DNA from 2 places in the Bradyrhizobium sp. Ken64 genome. Region 1 is predicted to be linked to the other one. Evidence: riboswitches for the same ligand, from Rfam matches in the RefSeq annotation. Region 1 holds a riboswitch; the other holds the start of a gene.

Region 1 (4,388 bases):
TCTGGCCGTGCTCGAGGATGAACGGCACCTCGCGCGAGCGCACTTCGAGCACGGCGCGCGAGCCCAGCCCGCCGGCGCCGGCATAGCCGAAGCCGGGATCGAAGAATCCGGCATAATGCACGCGGAACTCGCCGACCAACGGATCGAACGGCACCATCTCCGCGGCGTAATCGGGCGGCACCTGCACCGCCTCTTTCGACGCGAGGATATAGAACTCGCCTGGATCGAGGATCAGGCTGCCGTCGGGGCGGGCCGAGATCGGCTCCCAGAACTCCTCGACGGAATAGCCTGCGCGGCGATCGACGTCGATGACGCCGGTGTGGCGCTTGGCGCGGTAGCCGACGAAGCCGCCGCTCTTCTCGCCGGAAAGATCAACAGAGACGGCGACGCCGCCGGTGAGATCGGCATCGTCGATATCGACGAGACGCTCGGTCGCGTGCAGCGCCTCGAGGTCGTCGATGTTGAGGATGGCATCGCCGGTGCGGAAGCGCACCTGGCTCAAGCGCGAGCCCTCGCTGACCAGCACCGGGAACGTCTTCGGGCTGATCTCGGCATAGAGCGGGCCGTGATAGCCGGCACCGATCATGTCGAAGCGGCGGGTGCCGTCGGCGATCACGCGGGTGAAGACGTCAAGCCGGCCGGTCGAGCTCTTCGGGTTGGCGGCCGCGACGATCTCCGGCGGCAGCGCGAGGCTTTCGAGCAGCGGCACGATGTAGACGCAGTTGGTCTCCAGCACCGCGCCGTCGGCGAGACTGAACTCGTGCAGCTTCAACTCGTCGATGCGCTCGGCCACGGTGGCACCGGGACCGGGCAGGAAGCTGGCGCGAACGCGATAGGCGATGTCGCCGAGACGCAAATCGAGGCTCGCCGGCTGGATCTGGCTTTCGACGAAGTCGTAAGCGGGCAGGATGAGACCGCCCTCCGCCATCGCCGCGATCATGCGGTCGGGCAGGATACCATTGGCGTCGGCGGCAACCGTGAACGTCAACCCGGGGTCCTCATCAGGGATCAAACACATCCCGACATGCGGGAAATATGAGCGTTTTACGGCTATCCGATGGACGTCTTGACGGAAAGGGCATTGCGGAATATGAGCATGACTTATCCCGTGGTGATTTGAGCCGGCCGGCTTGCAGCCACGTTAAATAAGTCGCTAAACAGGCCGGGGACCTCTGTGATCCCGGCCCGTGGAGATATTCCAGGCCGGTTTTTTTGTGACCATTTTCGGTGGTCACTTCAGGAGGTCCTATGTCGAAGTCCCCGGCGCCAACCGCCCACTACCGTCCCGAAACCCGCCTGGTCCATTCCGGCACTTTGCGCTCGCAATATGGCGAGACCTCGGAGTCGCTGTTCCTGACCCAGGGCTACGTCTACAACAGCGCCGAGGAGTGCGAGGCGCGGTTCAAGGGCGAGGACCCCGGCTTCATCTATTCACGCTACTCCAATCCGACCATCTCGATGTTCGAGCGGCGCATGATCGAGCTCGAAGGCGCCGAAGCGGCCCGTTCAGCCGCGACCGGCATGGCCGCGGTGACGACCGCGATCCTGGCGCCGCTCAAGGCCGGCGATCACGTCGTGGCCTCGCGCGCGCTGTTCGGCTCGTGTCTCTACGTCGTGCAGGATTTGCTGCCGCGCTACGGCATCGAGACCACGCTGGTCGACGGCCTCGATCTCGACCAATGGCAGCGCGCCATGAAGCCGAACACCAAGACGTTTTTCCTGGAGAGCCCGACCAATCCGACGCTCGACGTGCTCGACATTCCCGGCATTGCCGAGATCGCGCACAGTGGCGGCGCGCGGCTCGTCGTCGACAACGTGTTCGCCACCCCGATCTGGCAGAGCCCGCTCGCGCTCGGCGCCGACGTCGTGGTCTATTCCGCGACCAAGCACATCGACGGCCAGGGCCGCTGTCTCGGCGGCATCATCCTGTCCTCGGAAGCGTTCATCGCCGAGCACATCCACAATTTCATGCGCCAGACCGGCCCGTCGATCTCGCCGTTCAACGCCTGGGTCCTGCTCAAGGGCCTGGAGACGCTCGCCGTGCGCGTGCGCGCGCAGACCGAGACGGCGGCGCGCATCGCGGACGTGCTGGCGAGCCATCCGAAGATTTCGCGGCTGGTGTTTCCCGGCCGCGCCGATCATCCGCAGGCTGCATTGGTGAAGAAACAGATGCGCGGTGGCTCGACGCTGGTCGGCCTCGAGGTCAAGGGCGGCAAGCAGGCGGCGTTCCGCGTGCTCAACGAGCTCAAGCTTGCCAAGATCTCGAACAATCTCGGCGACGCCAAGAGCCTCGTCACGCATCCGGCAACGACGACGCATCAGCGCCTGAAGCCGGAGGACCGCGCCGCGCTCGGCATCAGCGAGGGCTTCATCCGCTTCTCGGCCGGGCTCGAGCACGCGGACGATCTGATCGAGGATCTGACCGCGGCGCTGGAGAAGGCGTGAATTATTGTCGTCCCGGCGAAGGCCGGGACCCATAACCACAGGAAGCAGTTTGGCGAAGACCCAGAGTTAAGGGGGGGAGCGGTACGAACACCGCGCACCATTGATGGATCACGCGGTATGGGTCCCGGCCTTCGCCGGGACGACAAGTCACATCGGCCGATAGGTCCGCACGTCCGCGGGCACGTTGACGCCGAGCTTGATCTGGCCGACGGAGCGGATGATGTCGTCGCCGAGGAGCTGGGCGAAGCAGGCGTAGCCCCAATCGTTCATGTGCAGGCCGTCGGCGATCACGAAACTCTCGACCGGAAGCGATTGCTTTTCGTGCCAGTCGCGCATCACCTCGAAGCGCGGGAAGATGCCGACGTGACGGAGCTCGGCGACCTTGCCGAGCAGCTTCACCATCTTGCCGGCGCTCTCGGCGCGCTGGTTGACGGCCGGCGAATATTGCGGATCGACCAGCACGACGTCGGTGCCGCCGGCGGCCTGGATGCGGCTGATGCCGTCCTCGACCAGCTTCGCGGTATCGCCGGGATCGAGATTGCGCAGCACCGCATTGGTGCCGACCTGCCAGATCACCAGATCCGGATGCACGTCGATCACCTCTTTCTGGAGGCGCTTCATCATCTCGGGCGCGTCCTCGCCGCCGACGCCGGCATTGACGACGGTGATGTCGGCGGTTGGATAGTGCCGGTGCAGCTGCGCGGCAAGGCGATTGGGATAGTTGAACTCCGGCGAGCTGGCGCCGAATCCGGCGGTCGACGACGAGCCGAACGCGACGATGACGACGGGCTGGCCGGCGACGAGCTTGCCCGCGACATGCGGCAGCGAGCCCATTGCCTTCGCGCCGCCCTTCGGCGACAGGCAGGGGACACGGCTGAAGACGTCGCCGGCGGATTTCGCGACCTGCTTCACCTTGTCGATGGCGCGCGCCGTGATGCCGCGCTGATCGGGGGACGTCGCGGCGATGGTCGTCTGGGACGGTGAAGCGAGAGCCGGATCAGCCGACTGCTGCGGGGCCGGCGTTGCCTGTGCGGCCTGCGTCTGCGCGTGCGACTGCGAGGCCGGACTCAGCACCAGCAGCAGCGCTGCTGCGGGCACAGCCAGCCATGCCGTCAGGCAAAAAGGGCGGAGAGAACTCATTAACGCTAGACCTCAATTTTGCTGCTGGGCCGGCTCCAGATGCGCAGCGTCGATCACGAACTGTGCCAACGCCCGGCCGAGGCAATCATGGACCTGTTTCGCCAGCTCAGGCCCGCGCGACGGGCTGAACAGGTCGAACTGCCCCTGATCATTCCACTGCCGCATGATCGCGAACCGATCGAACAGCGGAATATCGTGCTCCTGCGCCACCACCCGCATATTGTCGAGGTATGGCGGCACCGAGATCATGGTTTCGGTACGCGGACTGTACTGCAAATTCATCAAGACGACGTCAGCCCCTGCCTTTTGCAACGCAACAACCCCTTCGGTCACCGCGCCACGAAAATCATCGGGATCGATGGCTCGGATAGCATCGACGGTCCCGGTCTGCCAGATGACCAAAGTAGGCGTTTTTGCTTCCATCAGCTTAACGAAGCTGGCGGCCGCCTCCTCGGCCGTCTTCTTGCTCTGTATTTCTACGGAGACGTGCACCGTCTCGGTCGGCGGCAGCTTGTCCTTCAGGATGGCCTGCATCCGCGCCGGATAAGAGGCGTCCTCGGAAGCCGGAATCGTGGTCGAACGGCTGCCGATGACCAGGATTTCGAGCGGCTTGCCGGCCTTGATGGCATCGGCGACCTTGGGAAGCTGGCTTTCGCTGGTGAGCAGATAGGACGGCACTTCACAGGCTGCGGGCACGGCTGAAGCAGCCGGCGCAGCATCATCCGCGCGCGCCGGAGGCGCGGCGAGACCACCGCACAGCAGGATCAGGCTCAGGAAAACCTTCGCCTTCATCAGCCCCCTCC
Region 2 (4,388 bases), on a different contig from region 1:
TTAAGCGGTTCGCGACTTACGATTTCGACCCGGTCGGGGGCACCGTATAGCGCGTTGCGTGGCTGCCGACGAGGGCCGTGGAGCGCACCGAGGCACCCGCTTCGATCAGGGCAGTCTTGATTTTGTCGAGGCTGCTCGTCGCGGTGACCGAGACCAGCAGCGCGGCGCCGTCGAAGGCGGTATCGGGCACCGCCACGATCTCGGCGAGCGGCGACAGGGCGCGCGCGACCTCGGCGTTCCACCCCGACACGCGCACGCTGAAGGTCTCGACCTCCGTCACCAGGGCGCTGTCGGCGACGCGCGAGACCGCGAACACGGGCAACGCCGCCGGATGGTCGGCGCGCTCGACGAAAGGCAGCCGCGCGATGATCTTCGGTGCGCCTTCTGCCTCCAGCTCCAGCCACCATGGTGTGCGGCTGGAGGTCGCCGAGACCAGCGCAAGGTCGCCCTTGGATTTCGCCACCGCCTCGACCGCTGCTTGCGCGCTGAAATGCGCGACGTAAGGCACGGTGAATCCGAAATGGAAGCGTACGGAATCGCGCATCGCGGGCTCGCTTGCCGAAATGTCGGCATGCACGGAGAACGGCGCCTGAACGTAAGTGAACGTCGCGATGATGACGCGCCAGATGCTCTCGACGGTGTCGAGCGGCAGGATGCCGCGATGGCGCTGGACGAGGTCACGCATCATGGCGGCCTCGCGCGCCGGACGGAACGCCGAGCCGACCTCCTGGGTCTGCTTCACCTGGATCAGGCGGTCGATGATGTCGCCGCGCTGCATCAGCAGGCGATGCATGCCCTCGTCGATCGCGTCGATCTCCTTGCGCAATTCCTGGAGCGATGGTGGCGCGGGCGGACGTTGGGACATGTCTGTGAGGTGCTGTTGAGAGGCGTTCCAATGCGGATCAGTCGAGCCGTCACCGCTGCGATGGATGTCCTGATTAGGCAGTCGGGGCTGCGAAAGCAAAGAGAATTGCAATGGGAAATCGGGCCTTTTCCGCCCGCGGCGCGACGGGCGAATTTGGGCGATCCGGGCCGCGACTTGACGAAAACCGCCTGAGACGGTAGTTTTTACCCGTTCCGTGGTCATTTGAGCCGGCCGGCTTGCAGCCACGTTAAAAAACTCGCTAAACAGGCCGGGGACGCTTTCGATCCCGGCCGAACCTATCGTTCAGGCCGGGTTTTTCATGGCCTGATGTCAATGCGGTCACTTCTACGATCGCAAACGAGGTCGATGGTCAGATGGTTGGCGTCCAGTCAATTCCGAGTCCCGCGATCACCGCCGACGAGCGGTCGCACGAGGTGGATCATCCGAGCTCGCAGCTCGCGCAGTTCGGCTCGGAGCAGCCGCTGCGGCTCGATTGCGGGGTCGATCTCAGCCCGTTCCAGATCGCCTACCAGACTTACGGCGAGCTGAATGCCGATCGCTCCAATGCGATCCTGATCTGCCATGCGCTGACCGGCGACCAGCACGTCGCCAATGTGCACCCTGTCACCGGCAAGCCCGGCTGGTGGGAGACCTTGGTCGGCCCCGGCCGACCGCTCGATCCCAGCGAGTATTTTATCATCTGCTCCAACGTGATCGGCGGCTGCATGGGCTCGACCGGTCCGGCTTCGATCAATCCCGCGACCGGCAAGGTTTGGGGTCTCGATTTCCCCGTCATCACCATCCCCGACATGGTGCGCGCGCAGGCGATGCTGATCGACCGGCTCGGCATCGACACGCTGTTCGCGGTCGTCGGCGGCTCGATGGGCGGCATGCAAGTGTTGCAATGGACTGCGGCCTATCCGAGCCGCGTGTTCTCCGCGCTGGCGATTGCCTGCTCGACACGACACTCGGCGCAGAACATCGCGTTTCACGAGCTTGGCCGCCAAGCGGTGATGGCCGATCCCGATTGGCACCATGGCGGCTATGCCGACCACGGCCTCCATCCGCATCGCGGGCTCGCTGTCGCCCGGATGGCGGCGCACATCACCTATCTCTCGGACGCCGCCCTGCATCGAAAATTCGGACGGCGCATGCAGGACCGCGAACTGCCGACTTTCTCGTTCGACGCCGACTTCCAGGTCGAGTCTTATCTGCGCTACCAGGGCTCGTCCTTTGTCGAGCGCTTCGACGCCAACTCCTATCTCTATCTGACCCGCGCGATGGACTATTTCGACATCGCCGGCGACCATGGCGGCGTGCTGGCGAAGGCGTTCGCGGGGATCCAGACCCGCTTCTGCGTGGTCTCCTTCACCAGCGACTGGTTGTTCCCGACCTCGGAATCGCGCGCGCTGGTGCACGCCCTGAATGCGTCGAGTGCGCGGGTGTCGTTCGCCGAGATCGAAACCGATCGCGGCCACGACGCGTTCCTGCTCGACGTGCCCGAGTTCTTCGACATCGGCCGTGCCTTCCTGCAATCGGCAGGCAAGGCGCGCGGGCTCACTGCCAAGAAAGCTTAAAGGACGGCTAGCCATGTCTGTACAGGAAGCGTTGCCGCTGGGCGGCGTTGCGACCGGGCAGCCCGGTGATTTTCGCGCCGACCATGTGCTGGTGGCCGAGATGGTCAAGCCGGGCTCGAAGGTGCTCGACGTCGGCTGTGGCGAGGGCGACCTGCTCCAGCTGCTGGAAACCCGCGGCGTCGACGGCCGCGGCATCGAGCTGTCGCGCGAGGGCGTCAACCGCTGTGTCGCCAAGGGCCTTGCAGTGGTGCAGGGCGATGCCGACACTGACCTCGTGAACTATCCGGATGACGCCTTCGACTACGTGATCCTGTCGCAGACGTTGCAGGCGACGCGGCAGCCGAAAGTGGTGCTGGAGAATTTGCTGCGCATCGGCCGCCGCGCCATCGTGTCGTTCCCGAATTTCGGCTTCTGGAAGATGCGGCTCCAGCTCCTGATCGGCGGCCACATGCCGCGGACGGAGAATCTGCCGGCAAGCTGGTATGACACCGCCAACATCCATTTCTGCACCATCAAGGATTTCGTCGAGCTTTGCGACGCGATCGACGTCAAGATGGAACGTGCCGAGGCGCTCGACCTCTACGGCCGTCCGCTGCGGCTGCGGATGCCCTGGTGGGTGTGGAATCTGTTCGGCGAGCAGGGCGTGTTCTTGCTGACGCGAGGCGGCAGGAAGTAGGATTCCCGTAGCCCGGATGAAGCGTAGCGCAATCCGGGATTCTATCCGCGGAGGCGAAGGCCCCGGATTACGCTTGCGCTCCATCCGGGCTACGCGACGGAGCGTATGATGACGTCTTCGCGCTAATGTGCCGCCAGCGACCTCGGATCGCGCACCGGCCATCTTCCCGCTTCCACCAGCGTGACGAATCGTTCCACCGTTTCGTTGAACAGCGCGGGCTCTTCGAGATTGAGCACGTGGCCGGACTTCGGAAACATGGCGAGCCCCGCCGCAGGCAGATGCTTCTTGAGGAAGAGGCTCGGAGCGATGCACGGATCGTCCTCGTCGCCGCAGATGATGAGTGCCGGCGTCGTGGCGGCCCTGATCGCGTCCGTCATCGTAAAGATCGAGGGACGGCCGGCCTGGAAGCCGCGCATCGTCCGCGCCGATCCCTTGGCGTCGTGTCGCGCCAGGGCGGCGTAGAAATCGGCGTGGCCGCGCGGGTCCTTCACCAGGAAGGGAATCCGGCTCGGCGCCTCGCGCGTGACTTTTGCGACTTCCGCGGAGCCAAGCATCTCGAATTGCTCCGCGTTGGCGCGGCACTGCTGGCGCCAGGCGTCGAGGTTCTCGATCTCCGAGCCTGAGCCGACGCCGGCGAGCGTCATCGACAGCGCACGTTGGGGCGCGTTGAGCCCGATCTGGAGCGACGAATAGGCCCCCATCGAGAGGCCGACGAAGTGCGCGCGTTCGATCTTGAGATGATCGAGCACCGCGAGCGCATCGGTGTAGAAATGCGTGTAGCCGTAGACCTCGCCATCAGGGACGTCCGATGGCGTGTAGCCGCGCGCGGAATAGGTGATGCAGCGATGGCCGCGCGAGAAGTAGCGCATCTGCGGCTCCCAATTGGTGTAGTCGGCCGCGAATTCGTGCAGAAAAAGTATCGGCGTGCCCGTGCCTGCTTCTTCGAAATAGAGGCGGCAATTGTCTTTCGTGAGGGCGTGAGGCATCCGGTTTTCTCCCTGAGGTGGCTGCGGCATTGGAATGCCGTCCTGCGGTCAGCGCATACGATCCTAACACTTGTTAATCGTCGTCCAAATTCTTCGGGACCGCGTCTTGTTCTTGCCACATCGGGATACTGATACAGCCCGCGGATGTCGGCCACCGCACGGGCCGATTGGGAAGTGGGGGTGTCAACGAAGGATGAAGAATGTTCGAGTTGTTTGCGTCTCGCCTGTCGCGCTGTGTCGTCGCGCTGGCTGTTTTCTTTGCGGCGGTCGCCGCGCTCACCTCT

What was found. Region 1 has a riboswitch for S-adenosylmethionine ahead of AC0L2F_RS08250 (O-succinylhomoserine sulfhydrylase). Riboswitches for the same ligand answer to the same signal wherever they lie in the genome.
Region 2: another riboswitch for S-adenosylmethionine. It lies ahead of metX (homoserine O-acetyltransferase MetX); the one in region 1 lies ahead of AC0L2F_RS08250 (O-succinylhomoserine sulfhydrylase).

The regions. Positions count from the first base shown of each region.
Region 1 covers NZ_JBVVPA010000004.1:2,035-6,422, reverse strand. The annotation lists gene AC0L2F_RS08255 (2'-deoxycytidine 5'-triphosphate deaminase) at 1-1,018, opposite strand, end outside; SAM riboswitch at 1,099-1,178, shown strand; gene AC0L2F_RS08250 (O-succinylhomoserine sulfhydrylase) at 1,249-2,445, shown strand; gene AC0L2F_RS08245 (SGNH/GDSL hydrolase family protein) at 2,593-3,585, opposite strand; gene AC0L2F_RS08240 (SGNH/GDSL hydrolase family protein) at 3,598-4,377, opposite strand; gene AC0L2F_RS08235 (OpgC domain-containing protein) at 4,377-4,388, opposite strand, start outside.
Region 2 covers NZ_JBVVPA010000001.1:466,358-470,745, reverse strand. The annotation lists gene AC0L2F_RS02265 (chorismate mutase) at 17-865, opposite strand; SAM riboswitch at 1,070-1,149, shown strand; gene metX (homoserine O-acetyltransferase MetX) at 1,240-2,442, shown strand; gene metW (methionine biosynthesis protein MetW) at 2,456-3,118, shown strand; gene AC0L2F_RS02250 (alpha/beta fold hydrolase) at 3,241-4,104, opposite strand; gene AC0L2F_RS02245 (TIGR02594 family protein) at 4,305-4,388, shown strand, end outside.